4 regions of the Paenarthrobacter sp. AMU7 genome follow, and region 1 is predicted to be linked to each of the others. Evidence: riboswitches for the same ligand, from Rfam matches in the RefSeq annotation. Region 1 holds a riboswitch; each other region holds the start of a gene.
The links. Region 1 has a riboswitch for S-adenosylmethionine ahead of ABQM86_RS18855 (DUF1737 domain-containing protein). Riboswitches for the same ligand answer to the same signal wherever they lie in the genome.
Positions count from the first base shown of each region.

Region 2: it holds a riboswitch for S-adenosylmethionine, as region 1 does, so the genes downstream of both, ABQM86_RS07830 (homoserine O-acetyltransferase) here and ABQM86_RS18855 (DUF1737 domain-containing protein) in region 1, are expected to answer to the same signal.
Region 3: it holds a riboswitch for S-adenosylmethionine, as region 1 does, so the genes downstream of both, ABQM86_RS13695 (aminotransferase class V-fold PLP-dependent enzyme) here and ABQM86_RS18855 (DUF1737 domain-containing protein) in region 1, are expected to answer to the same signal.
Region 4: it holds a riboswitch for S-adenosylmethionine, as region 1 does, so the genes downstream of both, ABQM86_RS05855 (hypothetical protein) here and ABQM86_RS18855 (DUF1737 domain-containing protein) in region 1, are expected to answer to the same signal.

Region 1 covers NZ_CP165735.1:4,104,527-4,109,665, reverse strand. The annotation lists gene ABQM86_RS18875 (glutamate--cysteine ligase) at 133-1,329, shown strand; gene ABQM86_RS18870 (hypothetical protein) at 1,326-1,970, opposite strand; gene ABQM86_RS18865 (O-succinylhomoserine sulfhydrylase) at 1,981-3,189, opposite strand; gene ABQM86_RS18860 (rhodanese-like domain-containing protein) at 3,190-3,600, opposite strand; gene ABQM86_RS18855 (DUF1737 domain-containing protein) at 3,597-3,863, opposite strand; SAM riboswitch class IV at 3,877-3,988, opposite strand; gene ABQM86_RS18850 (SulP family inorganic anion transporter) at 4,075-5,139, opposite strand, start outside.
Region 2 covers NZ_CP165735.1:1,711,073-1,716,211, forward strand. The annotation lists gene ABQM86_RS07810 (histidine phosphatase family protein) at 1-261, opposite strand, end outside; gene ABQM86_RS07815 (CPBP family intramembrane glutamic endopeptidase) at 285-1,058, shown strand; gene ABQM86_RS07820 (VOC family protein) at 1,179-1,817, opposite strand; gene ABQM86_RS07825 (bifunctional o-acetylhomoserine/o-acetylserine sulfhydrylase) at 2,019-3,359, shown strand; SAM riboswitch class IV at 3,543-3,659, shown strand; gene ABQM86_RS07830 (homoserine O-acetyltransferase) at 3,675-4,796, shown strand; gene ABQM86_RS07835 (hypothetical protein) at 4,858-5,139, opposite strand, start outside.
Region 3 covers NZ_CP165735.1:2,969,758-2,974,896, forward strand. The annotation lists gene ABQM86_RS13675 (DoxX family membrane protein) at 1-77, shown strand, start outside; gene aroA (3-phosphoshikimate 1-carboxyvinyltransferase) at 84-1,454, shown strand; gene ABQM86_RS13685 (ribosome small subunit-dependent GTPase A) at 1,457-2,572, shown strand; gene hisN (histidinol-phosphatase) at 2,627-3,439, shown strand; SAM riboswitch class IV at 3,624-3,737, shown strand; gene ABQM86_RS13695 (aminotransferase class V-fold PLP-dependent enzyme) at 3,770-5,139, shown strand, end outside.
Region 4 covers NZ_CP165735.1:1,243,160-1,248,298, reverse strand. The annotation lists gene ABQM86_RS05870 (amino acid transporter) at 1-1,376, shown strand, start outside; gene ABQM86_RS05865 (helix-turn-helix domain-containing protein) at 1,403-1,978, opposite strand; gene ABQM86_RS05860 (sodium:solute symporter) at 2,247-3,782, shown strand; SAM riboswitch class IV at 3,910-4,029, shown strand; gene ABQM86_RS05855 (hypothetical protein) at 4,046-4,345, shown strand; gene ABQM86_RS05850 (hypothetical protein) at 4,342-4,533, opposite strand; gene ABQM86_RS05845 (VIT1/CCC1 transporter family protein) at 4,766-5,139, shown strand, end outside.

The DNA of each region.
Region 1 (5,139 bases):
GCTCCACGCTTAGCCCGCGCGCCCGTTCCCGCCATCCGCCCCAGTTCGCTCTGGTGCGGATGGCGGGAAGGTGCGGCCCTCGCTGCCCTTCCAGCCACTGTCCTCCACCGGCCTCCTGACGCAGAATGGAGCATGCGGACTTTCGGGGTCGAGGAAGAGCTGCTCATCGTCCATCCTGTGACGGGAGAGCCCCTTGCCCTCGCGGATGCGCTGCTTGCGGGCCGCCACCAACCCGCATCCGCAACGAGTCTCAGCCACGAACTCAAGCTGGAGCAGATCGAAACCCAGACCCGCCCCTGCCACAGCTACGGTGACCTTCTGCATCAGATCCGCCGCGGCCGGGCTATGGCCAACGAAGCAGCCCGGCAGCACGGAGCGCGGGTTGCTGCAATTGCTACCTCTCCGCTGGATTCGAACACCCACACCACCCCGGATCCCCGCTATGTGGCGATGCTGGATCGCTTCGGAATCATCGCTACGGAACAATTGACGTGCGGATTCCACGTGCACACCTCTGTCGAATCCCCTGAGGAAGGCGTGGTGGTGCTGGACCATATCCGGGACAAACTTGCCGTGCTCACCGCCCTCACCGCCAACTCACCCTATTGGCGCGGCCTTCCCACCGGGTTCGACAGCTACCGCACCCAGGCATGGAACCGCTGGCCCACTTCTGGACCGTCCGGCGTGTTCGGATCACTCACTGCCTACCGACGCATCGTGAATCGGCTGTTGGAAACAGGCGTGATCCTGGATGAGGGCATGATTTACTTCGACGCCCGCATCTCCCGGAACCACCCCACCGTGGAGGTCCGCGTAGCCGACGTCTGCCTGCGCGCCGAGGACGCCGCGTTGATTGCGGTACTGGTGCGGGCTTTGGTGGAGACCGCTTCCTTGGAAATGCTCGACGGCGTTGAGCCCACCGCGGTGCCCACGGCACTCCTGCGGATGGCGAGTTGGCAGGCCAGCAATGCGGGGTTGCGTGGAGATCTCCTGGACTTCGGTGATTTCCGGCCCCAGCCGGCGGCGGACGTCGTCTGGGCGCTGGTGGATTATGTGAGCCCAGTGCTGGATGACCAAGGCGAATTGGAGCTGGTCAAAGCGGGGATCTCAGACCTGTTGGAGCGGGGGAACGGCGCGGACGAGCAACGGGAAGCGGCGGTGCGTTACAACAACAGGCAGCGCGGCAGCCAGAACCAGCCGGGCAGTCCACCCACCAGCGCAGCCCTGGCCGCCGTCGTCGGGCATGCAGCGAAGGTGACGGTTCGCGGAACCTCCGCCGACGCGCACAAGGAGCCCGCGCCGATGCTGACCCGGGTCAGGAGGCCTTAGGATTGGCCGGCCGGTTCTTCCCACGCCATTAAGTAGGCGCCAGTGAGACCCTCCACCAAGTAGAAGCAGAACGGCGGGATGTCCTTTTTGGCTACCAGAATGGCGCCGTAGATAGGCGCGCTGACCGAAGCTGTGACGCCGATCCAGCGTTTTGTGGGTAAGGAAAGAAGACTCCCACCCAAGGCGGCCAACGCCACCACGTGCAACCCGGAATACGCCAGGAAGGGCGCGTTGGATCCCCGGCGATAGGCAAAACCTTCGAGGTCTGAAGCCCGCCGGGCGAGGCTGGAGACGAAGAATGGGGCGCCGGCGAGCAACGCGGCGGCGGCAGCGTAAGCCCACTTCTTCGCTTTCCCACGCGTTGCGCCGGTGTCCGGGACGGAGTGCGTACCCGGTACGGCGTCCTTTCCCGGAACGGCGCGGGCAAAGGCAGCGAATCCAACCGGCACGGCGACGGTCCCCACTGCGGTTAGGTGCTGGCCCACGATCCAGCCGCGCCGTCCGGAGGTCAGCATGCGCAGGCGTTCGGCATCGTCCGGTGTGATGTAGACGCGTGAGACCGGCGAGATTCCCACGAACCACACCACCGTGCCGGCAACGATGACCGCTCCGGCACGGCGATAGGGATGAATCCCGCTCATGGCAGCAAGGTTAGACCTGTTTGAGGGCCTTCTCCAGATCCAGGATGAGATCGTCCACGTCTTCCAGTCCTACCGACAAGCGGACCACACCGTCGGTGAGTCCGATCGCGGCCCGGCCCTCAGGCCCCATGGCCCGGTGGGTGGTGGTGGCGGGGTGGGTGATGAGGGATTTGGAATCGCCCAGGTTGTTGGAGATGTCAATGACGCGGAGGCCATCGAGCAAGGCGAAGGCGGCCTCTTTGGCTGAGCGCCCGGCCGAAGGAGACAGCTCGAAGGTCAGCACAGTGCCGCCGGCCTTCATCTGCTTCGCGGCAAGCTCGTACTGCGGGTGGGACGTGAGCAGCGGGTACTTGACCCAGCTGATGGCAGGCTGCTGCTCGAGCCACTCCGCGATCTTCAAAGCGGATGCCGAGCTGTGGTTCACCCGCAGTCCGATGGTCTCCAAACCCTTGGTCAGCACCCAGGCGTTGAACGCGGAAAGGGAAGGGCCGGTATGGCGCATGAGTTGCTTGACGGGACCATCGATGAACTCTTTGGTGCCCAGGATCGCGCCGCCGAGGACACGGCCTTGGCCATCAATGTGCTTGGTGCCGGAGTACACGATGACGTCCGCGCCCAGATCACCGCAGCGCTGCAGGAGGGGAGTGGCGAAGACATTGTCCACCACGACAGTCGCCCCGGCAGCATGCGCCAGTTCGCTGACGGCGGCGATGTCCACGATCTCCTGCATCGGGTTGGAGGGCGACTCAAAGAACACGGCGGTGGTCGGTTCCGAGAGGGCTTCGCGCCACTGCTCCAGATCCGGGCCGTCAACGAACACCGTCTCCACACCCCAGCGGGGCAGGATCTCGTTGAGGATCACGAAGCAGGAGCCGAACAGCGAGCGCGCGGCCACCACGCGGTCGCCGGCAGCCAGCAAGGCACCCAAAGCGGTGAAGACCGCGGACATGCCGGAGGCTGTCGCAAAGCACGCCTCGGTTCCTTCGAGCAGCCGCAGCCGCTCCTGGAACGTGGCGACGGACGGGTTGCCGTAGCGGGAGTAAACGAAGCGTTCGTCCTCGCCGGTAAAGGCACGTTCGGCAGCGGCAGCCGATTCGTAGACAAAGCCGGAGTTCAGGAAAACGGGCTCGGACGTTTCCTGGAAATTGGTGCGGTCAAGGCCACCGCGAACGGCCTGGGTGTCAGGGCTCCAGCCGGCGGCGTCGGGATTGAAAGTCACTTACTCGGTCCCCAGATTCGTAGGCAGGCCACGGTTCTTCCAGCCGTTTACGGTGCGCTCACCGTAGCGGTCCGGTTCGCCTTCGAAGCCCTCAAGGACGTTGTACGCCGTGAAGCCGGCCTGTGTTGCGGCAATGGCAGCGGAGATGGAGCGCTGGCCGGAACGGCAGATGAACACGAGCTCCACGGCGTCATCCTCGGGTGCCTGCTGCTGCAGGTCCTCGATAAAGCGGGAGTTCGGGATACCGCCAGCCAGGTTCCACTGGATGAACAGGGGATCGTTCTCGGTGGCTTTGGTGTCCGGGATGCCGATGTGGGCCCACTCGGCCTCGGTGCGCACATCCACCAGGATCGCGCCTTCTTCGAGCTTGGCCCACGCGTCCTGTGGGGTCAGGTCACCTGCGTAGCTCATGCGTGGCCCTCGAACGCTTCTTCATCGTCGTAATTCTCAAGTTGGTCCACTGCGTTGGCGACGGCGGCATCAGCATTGGCGATCGCCGCAGGCAGCACAATGGCTTGGGCCACGATGACGTCCGTGCCGTTGAAGGTGGCTGCCGGGCTGCCATGGAGCACATAGCCTTCGGCGAGGGAGTTGTGGATACGCTCGCAGAAATCGCGGTTATCCGGGCCTGTAATCAGGCGGTAGGAGAGTTTTTCTTCAGTGGGTTCAGGCATTGCTGGTGCTCCTCAGTCACGCTTGCAGTTCGAGTTGTCGATACGCCGAGTAGTCACCTGAGGCACCCCGCCGGAGAGAGGGTTGCCGACCAGCAAGTCAGGGCTTTGCGCTGGTACTCATTACTCAAGAAAAACGTAACATCCACGGGCGTCGGGCTGCACTTGCGGGCGGCTGCACCGTCGTCATGTTGCGTAATCGGAGGCTGATCCACTATCGGTCCTTGAGCTCCCGCACTGCCGCGCCGACAGTGGGGTAGAAGTGGTCCGGCGTAAAACGGGCCGCCGTGCCGAGGCGGATCAACTTGTCCTTCACGGGCCCTTTGAGCTCGGCAAACACCAGATCCACTCCTTTTCTGGCCAACCATTCGTCCAGGGTTACCAAGTCATCCAAAGCTGTGGTGTCGATCCCGGTGATCGGTTCGGCGGCAAGGATGATGTGGGTGACGGGCTCCGCGGACTCGTCCGGGGCCTCGTCGAGTTGCTCCCTCACGAAGCTCGCCAGGACCTGTCCGTTGCCGAAGAACAGGGGTGCATCAAACCGGAGGATCAAGAGCCCGGGGATGCGCTTGCCCTCGGGGTGGCGTTCAAGGTCGTGATACCCGGGAAGGCCTTCCTCTGCGCCGAGTTCGGTTCTGTACGGATCCCATGCCCTGCGGACAAAGTCCAGGAGTGCCAAGGCGATGGCCACCACGATTCCCTGGAGGACACCCACCGTCAGCACTCCCAGGAACGCAGCCAGCATCACCACGGACTCGCTGCGGCTCAGCCCCAGGAGCCGCCTGACGCCGGCAGGATCTGCGAGGGCAATGGCCGCGGCGATGACGACGGCGGCCAGGGTTGCCGACGGCAGGTACTCGGTTACTCCCGGAGCCAGCAGCATAAAGGCCAGTACCAGCACGGAGCCCACCACGCCTGTCATCTGGGATTTTGCGCCTGCATCCACGGCTACCGGTGTCCTGGAGGTACTGCCTGAAATGGGGAACCCACCCAAGAGGCCTGTAGCGGCATTGGCTGCTCCAAGCGCTGCCATCTCCCTGTTTCCGGAGACCTTCTTCCCTTCCTTGGCTGCCAATGTTTGAGACAACACGCCAGTGTCAGCGAAAGCCATGAGCGCGATGCCCGCGGCGGCGGGGAGCAGCATCAGGGCGTCGGCCCAGCCAATACCCCCGAGTGCGGGCATGGGCAGGCCCTGCGGCAGGACCCCGGTGACCTTCACGTCGTCGTTGAGCCCGAAGACCGCCGTCGCCACGCACGAGCCAACCACCGCCAACAGGAC
Region 2 (5,139 bases), 2.4 Mb from region 1:
TTCCTCAATGACGCGTTCTATCAACGAGCCCAGATTCAACGCCTCCAAGGTCTGGTAGGCCCTCAAATACGGTGAGACGTAGACGCAGACCTGTTGCCCGTCGAGCCTGCGGCGAAGGTCTTCACCGGCAATGCGGGCTTGCTCCACACCGAGTCCCGTGAGGGGGATCCGGTAGTCCGGCACACGGTTGTAGATGGACGTGTCGGCGTTTGCGGCGGACTGGCCATGCCGGATCATGAAAATTCTTGCTGGGGCACCCATCCCACCAAGCATAGGGTGGGTACATGTTCCTTGCTTCCCGCCGACGGCTGCGCGCCGAAGTACTGATTGTGCTGGGCCTGTCCCTGGGCCAGTCGGCCGTCTATTCCGTGGTGCAACTTCTGGACAAGATGACGCGGGCTCCCTTGGCCGACGCCACCTCAACCCTGAACCGGTCCCAAAGCACCCGCGAGTACTTTGACCTTACCTACCAACTGTTGGACATCATCTTCGCCCTGGTGCCTGTGGCTCTGGTGTTCTACTTCCTCTCCGCGCATATCCAGGCAAACCGCGACGGCGACAACGGCTCGGCGTTCGCCCGGCTCGGCTTCAACTTCGCCCGGCCGGGCAAGGACCTGCTCCACGGTGTGGGCCTTGCTGCCGTGATCGGAATTCCGTCTCTGGGCCTCTACGCCGCCGGCCGGGCCCTCGGCATCACCACGGCGATTGTTCCCAGCGGCCTGGACGCCTACTGGTGGACCGTGCCAGTGCTCATCCTCTCTGCCATGCGGCATGCGGTCGTGGAAGAAGTGATCGTGGTGGGGTACCTCATGGACCGTTTCGGCAAATTCGGTTGGAGCATGCCCGTGGCCATTGTGGTCAGCGCGGTCCTGCGGGGGAGTTACCACCTGTACCAGGGCTTCGGGCCGTTTATCGGCAACGTGGTCATGGGCTTGGTCTTCGCGTGGATCTATACCAAGACTAAACGCGTGATGCCCTTGGTGATTGCCCACGCATTGCTGGACATCGTGGCGTTTGTGGGTTTCAGCCTGTTCGGCAAAGCGATCGGCCTGGGGTAGGACGCTTAAAAATATCCGGCCGCCATCGGTGGGTGACGTCATTGGCACCCGCTGATGGCGGCCGAAGTTTTACCGGACAGGGATGACCGGTGCCGGGACGTGCCCGGATGGACGGGGCGGTCAGATGGTGACTGCTCCTGAGGCGGTTTCGAAAGTTACTGACATGATTCCCGGAGTGCCGTGCGGTGCCATCCACTGGACAGCAACGTCCTCAAGCGGCTTTTCCACCGGTTCTCCGAGCCATTCAGTGACGCGTTCCGCCGAGCCCGCAATGGTGAGGCTGGACATCTTGACGTCGCTTTCGTAGATCCTGGACGGGTGCAGTGACGGGTCGCCCTCCCACTTGAGCAGGTACGGGACCTGGGGATCTGCGATCAGCCCCAGGATGCCGATCTGCTGCCACACCAGTTCGCGGCCGTCAGGGAACTTGCGGTTGCCCGGAACAGCGGAGCGGCCAAGGCGGTCCTCAAACGGTGCCAGGTCATCAACAGCGACGCACCAGCCCATCCAGCCACCACCGGCGGCCGAGCGGGCACGAACTGCCTGGCCAAAGGGTGCTTTGTCGGAAGCGGGGTGGTCCAGGACCTCCACCACTTCCAGGTACTTGTTATCCGCAAGGGGAATGATCATGTTCCGGGTACCGAAGCGCGGGTGCACTCCGCCCCGGACAGCGTCCACTCCCAGTGCCGCGGAAATTCGTTCGGTAGTGGCCAGAAGGCCATCTCGTTCACAGGCGTAAGAGACGTGATCCATGCGCATGGCTTCATCTTGGCACTTTGTGATCGGGGTCTCAGCTAAGTCAAGCCTAACTAAGGTGGGATGTGCATAACCGGTGCCGTACCGCGTCATGCGGCGACGCTGAAAGACCGAAAGATTCCACCGGCGTCACAAAGCTGTCCAAGGCTCCGGACACTTCCTAGACTGGCCCCAGCTCACATGCAGCACGTTTCCACAGAACCCATGCGCCACGAACAGGAGAACTCCATGTCCCAAGGATGGTCTTTCGAAACCCGCCAGATCCACGCAGGCCAGGAGCCTGACTCTGCCACGGGAGCACGGGCACTGCCGATCTACCAGACCACGTCCTTTGTGTTCCCCAGCGCCGAGAGCGCAGCCAACCGGTTTGCCCTGGCCGAGCTCGCGCCCATCTACACGCGGATCGGCAACCCGACGCAGGATGCCGTGGAGCAGCGGATCGCGAGCCTCGAAGGCGGCTTGGGCGCCCTCCTGCTGAGCTCCGGCCAGGCTGCGGAGACCTTCGCCATCCTCAACATCGCGGAGGCCGGCGACCACATCGTGGCCAGCCCCAGCCTGTATGGCGGTACGTACAACCTGCTGGCGCACACCCTGAAGAAGTTCGGCATCTCGGTGACCTTCGTGGAGGACCCGGACAACCTGGAGCAGTGGCGTGATGCCGTCCAGCCGAACACCAAACTGTTCTTCGGCGAGGTTGTTTCCAACCCGCGCCAGGACGTACTGGACATCGAGGGCGTCGCCCGCACCGCCCACGAGGCCGGTGTGCCACTCATCGTCGACAACACACTGTCCACTCCCTACCTCATCCGTCCCATCGAGTGGGGCGCCGATATCGTGGTCCACTCCGCCACCAAGTACCTCGGTGGCCACGGTTCCGCCATCGCCGGCGTGATCGTGGACTCAGGCAACTTCGACTTCGGCAAGGACCCGGAGCGCTTCCCGGGTTTCAACACCCCGGACCCCAGCTACAACGGTTTGGTCTACGCCCGGGATCTTGGCAAGGATGGGGCGCTCGGCGCCAACCTCTCCTACGTCCTGAAGGCACGCGTCCAGCTTCTCCGCGACCTCGGTTCCGCTGTGTCCCCGTTCAACGCTTTCCTGATTGCCCAGGGGCTGGAGACGCTGAGCCTGCGCGTCGAGCGTCACGTAGCCAACGCCACCAAAGTGGCCGAGTGGCTGGAAGCCCACGACGACGTCGAATCGGTTGCCTACGCGGGTCTGCCGTCCAGTCCGTGGTACGACCGTGGCCGGAAGTATGGTCCGCAAGGCACCGGCGCCATTGTTGCGTTCAACATCAAAGGTGGCGTTGAAGCGGGCAAGCGCTTCGTGGACGGACTGGAACTGCACTCGCATGTGGCCAACATCGGCGATGTCCGCTCGCTGGTCATTCACCCGGCGTCCACTACGCACAGCCAGCTGACAATTGAACAGCAGCTGGCGGCCGGTGTTAACCCCGGCCTGGTTCGCTTGTCCGTGGGAATTGAGCACGTGGATGACATCATCGCCGACCTCGAAGCCGGATTCCGGGCCGCCAAGGGAGCCTGATTCCGGACCTGGACGATACGGCGCGACCACGCCCGCCACCTTCCTGGGAGGCCGCCCGGACCGACGATTATTCGCCGGGCGGCGTTCCGGAGTGCTGCTTCGTGAACGAAAACGCCCTAAAGCGTCACACTGATGTCACATTCTTCGCCATACCCGCCCTGTATTTCCTAGACTCTTCGTATAGGTCATGAGTGCCAGCGCGTAGCCCCGGCTTGCTGGCCGGCAACCCTCCTCCGCGGTGGGGTGCCCCGGGTGAAGACCTGGCCTGTTCGCACCCAAGGCGACGGGCAAGCGCGAGTTTAAGGTGTCAAAGGAATGACCATCACTGCTGCAGCCCTTCCAAAATCCGGAGAAGAAGACGGAACCGTCAAGTACGCCGCCATTGGGCCGCTGGACCTTGAAGCCGGTGGATTCCTTCCCGACGTCGTCCTCGCTTATGAGACCTGGGGGCAGCTGAACGCCGATGCCTCCAATGCCGTGCTCATCCAGCATGCCCTCACGGGCAGCACACACGTAGCCCGGGGAGCTACGGACGAAGAAGGATGGTGGGAGCAGTTGGTAGGCCCCGGTGCCACCATCGACACCACCAGGTTCTTTGTCATCTCCATCAACATCGTGGGTGGCTGCTACGGCAGCACTGGACCGTCCTCGGAGGCGCCGGACGGCCGTCCTTGGGGCTCCCGGTTCCCCTTGGTCACCCTGCGCGACAGCACCGAGGCGGAGGCGCGCCTGGCCGAAGCCCTGGGAATCGAGGCCTGGCATGCCGTGCTGGGCGGTTCCATGGGTGGCGCCCGTGCGTTGGAGTGGGCAGTGACCTTCCCAGAGCGGGTGAAACGCTGTGCCGTGATATCCGTGGGTGCCTACAGCACGGCCGAGCAGATCGCCTTTGCGCAGGCCCAAACCCTGGCCATCCGTCAGGACCCGAATTTCAACAACGGCGACTACTACGGTGGCACTGCCCCTGAACACGGGCTCGCCTTGGCCCGGCGCATCGCCCACATCACCTACCGCTCCGCAGTGGAGTTGGACTTCCGCTTTGGCCGTGAAGCCCAGCACCTGGAGACACCTCTTGCCGCTGCGGTCCTGGGGGAGCGCGGCCGCTATCAGGTCGAGAGCTACCTGGACCACCAGGGAACAAAGCTTGTCCGACGATTTGACGCCAACAGCTACATCGCCCTCACCGAAGCCCTGATGTCCCACGACGTCGCACGCGGCCGTGGATCGCTGGAGGCAGCATTGTCGCGTACCACTGCGGAGTTCTTCGTTGCGGCGGTGGACAGCGACAGGTTGTATTTCCCGGCGCAATCCCGGGAATTGGCGGCAGCCTTGCCGGGTGATGTTCCGGTTCATATCATTGAGGCGCCGATCGGCCACGACGGGTTCCTGACGGAAATCGGCCAGCTCTCAGCACAGCTCCGCGGAGCCTTCTTCGCCTAAGTTGAGTGGCCGTTGCCGGACAGTTGAGTAGCGGCTGCAGGACGCCGGGTTGGCCGCCAGGCTAGCCGTTCATGATGTCGCCGCGCTGCTTCATGTAGTCCTCCATGGCGATCTCCCCGTTGCTGAACTTTGCGTCCAGCTCTGCCAGCTTGCGGGCGCGGTAGCCTTGCGGCTCCGATCCGTTGGTGGCCGGGAAAGGCGTGGGGGAGGAAGTGTTCGACGGCGGCCCGGGCTGCGGCGCGTCATCCACAGGGCGGATGACGGTCGGTTCAGACGGATAGCCGGGGTAGTTCTGCGGCGGGTAATTCTGTGCAGGGTAACCGGGGCCGGGCAGGTTCTGCTG
Region 3 (5,139 bases), 1.1 Mb from region 1:
AAAAGGTGACGGGCAAGCAGATCAAGCGGGCAGACAAAGCAGTACGCAAGGCCGTAGACAACGCAGTTGGAGCATAAGGAAGCATGACGGGGACCACCGCCGCAAATACCGGACCAAGCAAAGCCGCTGCGCTGCCTCTCTGGCCGGCGCCCTACGCCAAAGGGCCCGTGGATGCCACGGTGACGGTACCTGGTTCAAAGTCGTTGACCAACCGGTTCCTGGTGTTGGCGGCTTTGGCGGATGGTCCCTCACGGCTGCGGGCTCCGCTGCATTCCCGTGATTCCGCACTCATGATCCAGGCTTTGCGGCAGTTGGGGGCCACGGTCACGGAGGTTCCCGGCGACGGCGACTACGGCCCTGACCTTGAGATCACCCCGATGGATCCCGCCGCCCCAAGCGCCGGGACAGCCATTGACTGCGGCCTCGCCGGCACGGTCATGCGGTTCGTACCTCCGCTGGCGGCCCTGCGCAAGGGAACTACCGTCTTCGACGGCGACCCCCACGCCCGCAACAGGCCGATGGGCACCATCATCGAGGCGTTGACCGCCCTCGGCGTTTCCGTGGCAGCCGAAGGCGGCAGGACGCCGTCGGCCCTTCCCTTCATGGTGGACGGCACCGGCGAAGTCCGGGGCGGCCACTTAGTGATCGATGCCAGCGCGTCATCGCAGTTTGTGTCCGCCCTGCTGTTGGTCGGCGCCCGTTTTACCGATGGCCTCCACTTGGAGCACGTCGGCAAGCCTGTACCCAGCCTGGACCACATCACCATGACCGTGGAGGTCCTCCGCAGCGTGGGCGTCACCGTGGATGACTCCGTACCCAACCACTGGCGGGTCTCCCCCGGGCCCATCCACGCCTTTGACCAGAGGATCGAGCAGGACCTTTCCAACGCCGGCCCCTTCCTGGCCGCAGCCTTGGCAACACAGGGCACAGTACGGGTCACCAATTGGCCGGAAGGCACCACCCAGGTTGGCGATATGTGGCGGACCATCCTGGCCACCATGGGAGCCAGCGTCACTATGGAGGACGGAACCCTCTCCGTGACCGGCGGACCGGTCATCAAGGGCGCCGACTTCGACGAAACCAGCGAACTCGCGCCCACCGTTGCCGCCTTGTGCGCTCTGGCTGCCGGCCCCTCGCGGTTGACGGGGATTGCCCATCTCCGTGGCCATGAAACGGACCGGCTTGCGGCACTCGTTGCTGAAATCAACTCCCTGGGCGGTGACGCCGAAGAGACCGCCGATGGCCTCATCATCCGCCCCGCGGCTCTGCACGCCGGAGTGGTCCACAGCTATGCCGACCACCGCATGGCCACTGCCGGCGCCATCCTGGGCCTCGCCGTGGAAGGCGTCCAAGTGGAAGACATCGCCACCACGTCCAAGACCATGCCGGAGTTCCCGGAAATCTGGGCCCGAATGGTGGGGACCATCTCCAGCACGGATGGGGCACAAAACTGACCATGGGCCGCGATGCACGCTCCTGGGACGAATCCGACGTCCGGATCCGACCCAACAAAAAAGGGTCCAGGCCACGGACCAAGGACAGGCCCAGCCATGACGACGCCGTTATCGGGCGGATCATCACCGTTGACCGCGGACGGTACAGGGCGATTGTGGACGAGGATTCCGCGAACGCACGCGTCGTCATCGCTGCGCGCGCCCGCGAACTGCGGCGTAACCCGGTAGTACCCGGGGACTTCGTCGCTTTAGTGGGGGACGTCTCCGGTTCGCCGGACACGCTGGCGCGGCTGGTCCGGGTGGAAGAACGACGAACCCTCCTGCGACGCAGCGCGGACGACACCGACCCCATCGAACGCGTAGTGGTGGCCAACGCCCACCAGTTGGTCATTGTTGTTGCAGCCGCCAACCCTGAACCGCGCACCGGATTCATCGACCGCGCCTTGGTGGCAGCCTACGACGCCGGCATTGAGCCGTTGCTGCTCATCACCAAGGCGGACGTCAAGGATCCGGCAGAATTGCTTGCCAACTACCTCAGCCTGGACTTCCCCGTCATCATCAGCCGCACGGCGGACTCCGAAGCAGGCGGCATCGACGCCCGCTCCGATGACGGCCTGTCCGCACGGTTGGACCGCGACGCCGTAGCCCAGTTGCGCTCCCACCTCGGCGGCAAGGTCACCGTGATGCTCGGCCACTCGGGCGTGGGCAAGTCCACCATGGTCAATGCGCTGACAGGGGCGGAGAGGGCCACCGGCGGCGTTAACGCCGTGACAGGCCGTGGCCGGCATACGTCCTCCTCCGCTTTGGCCCTGAAACTCGCCGACGCCCCGGCCGGCAGTTGGATCATCGATACCCCGGGCATCCGGTCCTTTGGCCTGGCCCATGTGGACCCTGACCGGATTCTGCATTCCTTCCCGGATCTTGAACCAGGAACCGAAGCCTGTGAGCGGGGATGCAAGCACGACGCCACGGCCATCAACTGCGGCCTGGATCCGTGGGTGAACAACGGCCATGCAGGACCTTCAGGAGCAGCACGGTTGGCCTCGTTGCGCCGGTTGCTCGGTGCCGACCCCCGGATGGAAGCAAAAGAGACCAAGGAACTGGGCACCGTCAACTGATCGTTGCGGCTTCACGTCCCCGCTGCAGCGAACGTTTCAGGATAGTTTGGTGGCATGACCCATCCCGTTTCCACCTACAACGATGACCTGCGCCTTGCCCACGTCCTCGCTGACTCAGTCGATGCCCAGACCATGGACCGCTTCAAGGCCCTGGACCTGAAGATCGAAACCAAGCCAGACCTCACACCTGTCACTGACGCCGACAAAGCAGCGGAGGAAGCCATCCGGGGTCAGCTCTCCCGGTCCCGCCCCCGGGATGCTGTCCTTGGCGAGGAGTTTGGCAGCAGCGGACACGGCTCACGGCGTTGGATCATTGATCCCATCGACGGGACCAAGAACTTTGTCCGGGGCGTACCGGTGTGGGCAACATTGATCGCATTGGTTGATGAGGGTGAACCCGTGGTTGGCGTCGTCAGTGCACCCGCCTTGGGAAAACGCTGGTGGGCTGCCAAGGACATGGGCGCCTACATGGGCCGGTCCCTTGCCGCGGCCACCCGTTTGAAGGTCTCCAACGTTTCCCGCCTGTCCGATGCCTCCTTGTCCTACTCAAGCCTGTCCGGGTGGAAGGACCGCGGAAACCTGGATGAGTTCCTGGGGCTCACAGAGGATGTATGGCGAACCCGGGCCTACGGCGATTTTTGGTCATACTGCCTGGTGGCCGAGGGTGCAGTGGACATCGCGTGCGAGCCTGAGCTGAACCTGTACGACATGGCAGCCCTCGTCCCGATCGTTACGGAGGCCGGTGGCCGTTTCACCTCCCTGGAAGGCGACGACGGTCCGTTCGGCGGCAACGCGCTGGCCACCAACTCCATCCTTCACTCGGAAGTCCTCAAGCGGCTCAACCCGGGCCTGGACGACCTGCTCTAGGCAGGTTCGTTTCAGGGCACGCACGCTGCTTTTCACCGAATATTCGAAGGCGGAAGCCTCCTTTTGGAGGCGTCCGCCGTTTTTTCTTCGCCAGATCGGCGATTTACAACCCGGCGTAACAAAGTGCTTAACAAAGCGAAGCGACTTTGGAGGGGCCACTGGAGGTGCCCTAACCTTTTTTACAGGTCACGAGTGCCAGCGCTAAACCCCGGTTTGCTGGCCGGCAACCCTCCATTCGCGGCGGGGTGCCCCGGGTGACGACCCGGCCGGTCCGGAACGGATGCGGCAAGCGCGGATCCCCCTCCGGGGATCCCTCTTGAGTGAGGTCCCATGAGCACAGTTACGTTCGACTCAAACATCATCCCGGCTTTCGCCGGTGAAACCCCGTCTCAGGCAGCTCCCGCTGCACGGCCACTCGCCGCCGTCACTGGCGCTGAGCTGCAGGCACCGCTGATCCAGGGCGGCCACGTCCGCTATGCGAATCTGGACTACGGCGCATCGGCTCCGGCCCTGACCATCGTCTCGGCCTACCTCAACGAGGTCCTTCCTTACTACGCCAGCGTTCACCGCGGCGCGGGCTTTGCGTCCCAGATCAGCACCTCGGTCTATGAGAATTCGCGCAGTATTGTCCGTGAGTTCGTCGGCGGGCGTCCCGACGATTCCGTGATTTTCACGCGAAACACCACAGACTCCCTGAATCTCCTGGCAGGCTGCCTTCCGCAGATTGACGGCCGTTTCTCCGGGGAAGTCGTTTATCTGGACATCGAACACCACGCCAACCTTCTTCCTTGGCAGGGTGTCCCGCACCGCAGCGTCGTAGCGGCCTCCACGTTGACCGCCACGGTGGACAAGCTCCGCGATGAATTGGCCCAAGGCGGGGTCAGCCTGCTCGCCGTCACTGGCGCCTCCAACGTGACAGGTGAAATCCTGCCGATCGCAGAACTCGCTGCACTGGCGCACGAATACGGTGCCAGGATCGTCGTGGATGCCGCCCAATTGGCACCCCACCGCCGGATCAACATCACGGAGGACGACGTTGACTACGTGGTGTTCTCCGGTCACAAGCTGTATGCCCCCTTCGGCGCAGGCGTCGTAGTGGGCCGCCCGGACTGGCTCGACGCCGGGATCCCCCACCTGGCTGGTGGCGGCGCCGTCCGTGAAGCCCGCCTCGACTCGGTGAGCTGGGCAACGGGCCCTGCCCGCCACGAAGGCGGCTCCCCCAATGTCCTGGGTGCCGCAACCCTCGCCCGGGCCACCCAGGTCCTCGCCGGGCTGGACCAGGAGGCGTGGCACGCCCATGAAGCCGCCATCCGCAGGTACCTGGTGGATGGCTTGGAGGCCATCGACGGCGTGACCGTGCACCAGATCTTCACTGACTCAGATGACACCATCGGTGTGGTCAACTTCTCCGTGGAAGGATTCGACGCCGGACTGGTGGCGGCGTATCTGGCCGCCGAGCACGGAGTTGGCCTCCGGGATGGACGCTTCTGCGCCCACCCACTGCTCAAGCGACTCGGACTTCCCTCAGGCTCCTTGCGTGCCAGCTTTGGCGTCGGCTCCCGGTTGGAGGACGCCACGAGGCTGCTCGCAGGCATCGAGGGGCTTAAGCGCAACGGGTTGGGCTGGGACTATGTGGTGGACGAGGGCCGCTGGGTACCTGCCAACGACCACCGGACCTACCCGGAATGGGCGCCCAACAC
Region 4 (5,139 bases), 1.9 Mb from region 1:
TGGTGGCAGCGTTCCTGGCACTGAACCTTGTGGTCATCGTCGTATCCATGACCCACCTCTTCACCGAAGCCGGAGTCATTACCGACTGGTGGACCGCACTCACCACCTCCCACGGCGACCCCATCATGATGATCGCCCTGGCCCTTCTGGTCTTCCCACGCCTGGCACTGGGGCTCTCCGGATTTGAAACCGGCGTGGCCGTCATGCCCCAGATCAAGGGGCACGCCACAGACACCGAAGCCAACCCCGCAGGCCGGATCAAGGGCGCCCACAAGCTCCTCACCACGGCCGCCATCATCATGAGCTCGTTCCTCATCACCTCCAGCTTCACCACCGTCATGCTGATTCCAGCCGCCGAGTTCCAGGACGGTGGCAAAGCAGAGGGCCGCGCGCTCGCCTACCTTGCCCACAAGTTCCTCGGCGACGGCTTCGGTACCGTCTACGACGTCAGCACCATCGCCATCCTCTGGTTCGCCGGGGCGTCCGCCATGGCCGGGCTGCTGAACCTCGTTCCGCGATACCTGCCCCGCTACGGCATGGCCCCCGCCTGGGCCCGGGCACTGCGCCCGTTGGTCCTGGTGTTCACCGTGATCGCCTTCATCGTCACCATCATCTTCCAGGCCGACGTCAACGCCCAGGGTGGCGCGTATGCCACCGGCGTACTGGTCCTGATCACCTCTGCTTCCATCGCAGTCACCCTGTCCGCACGCCGAAAGAAGCAACGTGGCCAGTTCATCGGCTTCGGAATCATCTCCCTCGTCTTCATCTACACCACAGTGGTCAACTCGATCGAGCGTCCTGACGGCCTGAAGATCGCGGCACTCTTCATCCTGGGCATCATGGTGGTCAGCTTCATCTCCCGCATGCGGCGCGCCTTCGAGCTCCGGGCCACCCACATCAAAATGGACGAGAAAGCCCTGGAATTCACCGCCAATGCTTCCGAGGGGCCCGTCCGGATCATCGCGCATGAACCCAAACACCTCAGCGCCAGCAGGTACCGCGAGAAGCTACAGCACGCCCAGCAGGCCAGCCACCTGCCCGTCGACTGCGACGCCGTCTTCATCGAGGTCATTGTGGATGACAGCTCGGACTTCGAACAGGAACTCCAGGTTGTGGGCAAGATCCGGCACGGTTTCAAGATCCTTGAAGTACACAGCAACAACGTCCCCAACACTGTGGCGGCCGTGCTGCTCCACATCCGGGACGTCACTGGATTCATGCCCCACATCTACTTCCGCTGGACCGAGGGCAACCCGATTTCAAACCTCAGCAAGTTCCTCTTCTTCGGCGAAGGCGAGATCGCGCCGGTGACCCGGGAAGTGCTGAGGGAAGCCGAGCCGGACATCACCCGCCGGCCGTGGGTGCACGTGGGCTGACCGCATCAGCGGCGCGGGGAGAAAAACTAGCGGCTCGCCGCCGGCACCAACACCCAGAGCACCTCGACGGTCTCGTCCGTGGGGTTGATCCACGTGTGCGGTTCGCGGCCGGGGAAGGAGAGCGTGTCCCCTTCCTCGAGGTCGTATGCCTCGTTGGTCAGAATGAGCTTGATCCTGCCCTTGATCACGTGCAGGACATCGACGTCGCAGTCCACGGCGTAGAGCTCGTTCTCCCCGCGGCCCCGCGGCTCAATGGTGGCCTGCAAAATCTGGAGCCTGCGTTCGGAGCGGGCCGTCAGCAACCGCTCCACGATGCCTTGGCCACCCAGGGAGATGCGGGGGCCGTCGTCGCGCTTGGTCAGGTGCGTCTCCGGGGCGGCGAACAAGTCACCCACAGAGACCGACAACACCTGGCACAGGGTGACCAGTGAAGCGACCGACGGCGACGTCAGGTCACGCTCCACGCGGCTGAGGAAGCCCTTGGTCAGCCCGGTGGCATCAGCCACCTGCTCAATGGTGAGGCGCTGCGCCTGCCGGGCTGCGCGGATTCTGGAACCGATGGCAACGGGAACATTGCTCGGTTCAACGGGGAGAGCCTTCATTCACGAACCTTTCAGGCCTGTCATCTGGCCCTGTCATTGGAGCAATAGTAGCCGGGAGACGAGCCAACAGGACCAGAACCGGCGGAACCGTGACTAAAGCATCTTGACTGTTACTCCGATCACAACATATCCTCATAGGCAACAAGTGTTGTCTGTGAGGCACACAACACCCTTCCCCAATCTCCAACCATCAGCACAGAGACTTCGACGCTTCGCAGGAGTATCGTCGAAAACCCCAACCTCCGTGCATCAGCTCCAAGGACCGCTCATGGAATCTTCGGCTATAAACATCGCAATCGTGGTGGTGTACCTGCTCGCCATGCTGGCATTCGGCTGGTGGGGCAAGTCCCGCACCAAGAACAACAGCGACTTCCTGGTGGCTGGCCGCCGCCTGGGACCGTTCCTTTACACCGGCACCATGGCCGCTGTGGTCCTCGGTGGCGCTTCCACCGTGGGCGGCGTCGGCCTCGGCTACAAGTTCGGCATCTCCGGCATGTGGCTGGTAGTGGCCATCGGCGCAGGCGTTCTGCTGCTCAGCCTCCTGTTCGCCGGTACCATCCAGCGCCTGAAGATCTACACGGTCTCCCAGATGCTGAGCCTTCGCTACGGCAGCAGGGCCACGCAGACCTCCGGCATCGTCATGCTGGCGTACACGCTCATGCTCTGCGCTACTTCCACCGGCGCCTACGCCACCATCTTCGTGGTGCTCTTCGACTGGGAACGCTGGCTTGCCATCGCCGTTGGCGGCGCGATCGTCCTGGTTTACTCCACCATTGGCGGCATGTGGTCCATCACGCTGGCCGACCAGGTTCAGTTCATCATCAAGACCGTCGGTATCTTCTTCCTGATGCTCCCGTTCGTCCTGAACGCTGCCGGCGGCATGGACGGCATCCGTGAGCGCCTCGATGACACCTTCTTCCAGATCGATGGCATCGGCGCCCAGACCATCATCACGTACTTCGTGGTCTACACACTGGGCCTCCTGATCGGTCAGGACATCTGGCAGCGCGTCTTCACTGCCAAGACCCCCGCCGTTGCCCGTTGGGGCGGCGCCACGGCCGGCGTCTACTGCATCCTCTACGGCATCGCCGGCGCCCTGATCGGCTTGGCCGCCCGGGTGGCACTGCCGGACATCGATGTCACCAACCTCGGCAAGGACGTTGTTTACGCCGAGGTGGCAACCCACATCCTGCCTGTCGGCATCGGCGGCCTGGTCATGGCCGCGGCTGTTGCGGCCATGATGTCCACCGCTTCCGGCGCCCTGATCGCCGCAGCCACGGTGGCACGTGCGGACGTTGTCCCGTTCGTGGCCAGCTGGTTCGGCAAGAACATCAACACCGATGACAGCGAAAACCCCGAGCACGACGTCAAAGCCAACCGCTACTGGGTTCTTGGACTCGGCATCGTGGCAGTACTGATTTCCATGGCGGCTCAGGACGTGGTGATTGCCCTCACCATCGCCTACGACATCCTGGTGGGTGGCCTCCTGGTCGCAATTCTGGGCGGTTTGGTGTGGAAGCGCGGCACGGGCATCGCTGCTGCATGGTCCATGGCAGTTGGATCGGTGCTGACGCTGACCCTGCTGATCCTCTTCGCCCTGGGTGTCATTCCGAGCGCGGACGGCGTCTACGCCAACGAACCGATCTACTACGGTCTCGCCGCTTCGTTCATCGCCTACGTAGTGATTTCACTGCTCACCCCGCCCACTGATCCCGCAGTCCGCGAGGCCTGGGACAAGCGCGTTGCCGGTGCCGTCTCTGAGGAACTCCCGCCTGAGGCCCACCCGGTCAGCAGCCACAAGTAGCGCTGCAAGCAACAGAGCAAAATTCGACGGCGGCGCCTCCCCTTTCCGGGGTGGCGCCGCCGTTGTTTTGTCCCCGGGAAGAGGGCGCCCCAACTTGCTGGACAGCCGTGCGGTAAGGTGGTCCCAGCTTCAAGAGATGTGGTGCCAAGCTCCGACTGGCCACACACCAACCCCATGTTCACGGGTGGTTCGGATGAGGAAGCGGCCCGTCCCGGACCAGAGACAACCGAGCGGGCAAGAGCACTCCCCCAAGGAGCAGTCCCTTGCCGTACCAAGGCGATACCACCCCGGCTACCAGTACCCCGGCAACAACAGCCACCCACACAGTCGCGGTGATTCCCGCCGTCGACCTCTTCCTGGGCACGGTGACCATCACTGCCAAGGCCGGAACCATGCGGTTCGGACATCCCCAACCGCACCTGATCGCGCAGGCGTTGGCCCGAGCGGTCCGGCCGACCCTTTGGTGTGATGCGTCGAGAACCCTAACCGTGACTGTTGCGGCGGCCGGCAAACGCGCCGGCGTGCAGCTTCACTACACACTCAGCCACGAGGAGCCCGCCTAGATTTCCTCGTCTGCTTCGCGGAATTCCTCGGTCTCGTCGATGGGGACCACACGTTCGTCGTCCTCGGGGGCGTCCACTTCTTCCACCCAGGCCTCGTCCACTTCCTGGTCCTCGGCGTAGTCATAGGCCGGATCTGACTCAATGGTGGTCCGTTCCGGGTAGTTGGCGTGTGATTCGGTGGTGTTCATGGTGCAACCTCCGTCTCGTGGGCCGCTCAAGCCCTGTTGAACGTGCGCGGGGTGGGCCCCCGCCCCTGTCCTTCCATCTGAGCACCGGCTAAGTCGGGGGTCAAGGACGGCCGGAAATTACGGTGCGCCGAACATTCCAAGTGAGGAATACCAGCCAAAAAACCGCGCAGATAAGCGGTACAGTGGGGCGTGCAATGGGGCCGCAACTACCCCACCCAGCACAGGAGAGAAAGTGCAACAGCACCAGGAATCCCCCGGTTCGTCGAGCCCAGCTCCGGACCCCACCCCGGAATCGGCAGCCATCGAGAACGTCGGAACGCAACCCGCGGCGCCCTCGCACGCCGACATCCGCCGGTGGCGTCAGTACCTCGCCGACGAGCGCGCCGAGGCCGCGGTCTACCGCGAACTCGCCCAGAGGCGCGACGGCGAAGAACGCCAAATCCTGCTGGCCCTGGCCGAGGCCGAAGGCCGGCACGAGGCCCACTGGCTCAAGCTCCTGGGTGAGCACGCCGGAATGCCCAAGGCCGCGTCAGCCCGCAGCCAGTTCCTGGGATTCCTGGCCCGCAACTTCGGGTCGGTCTTTGTACTGGCCCTGGCCCAACGCGC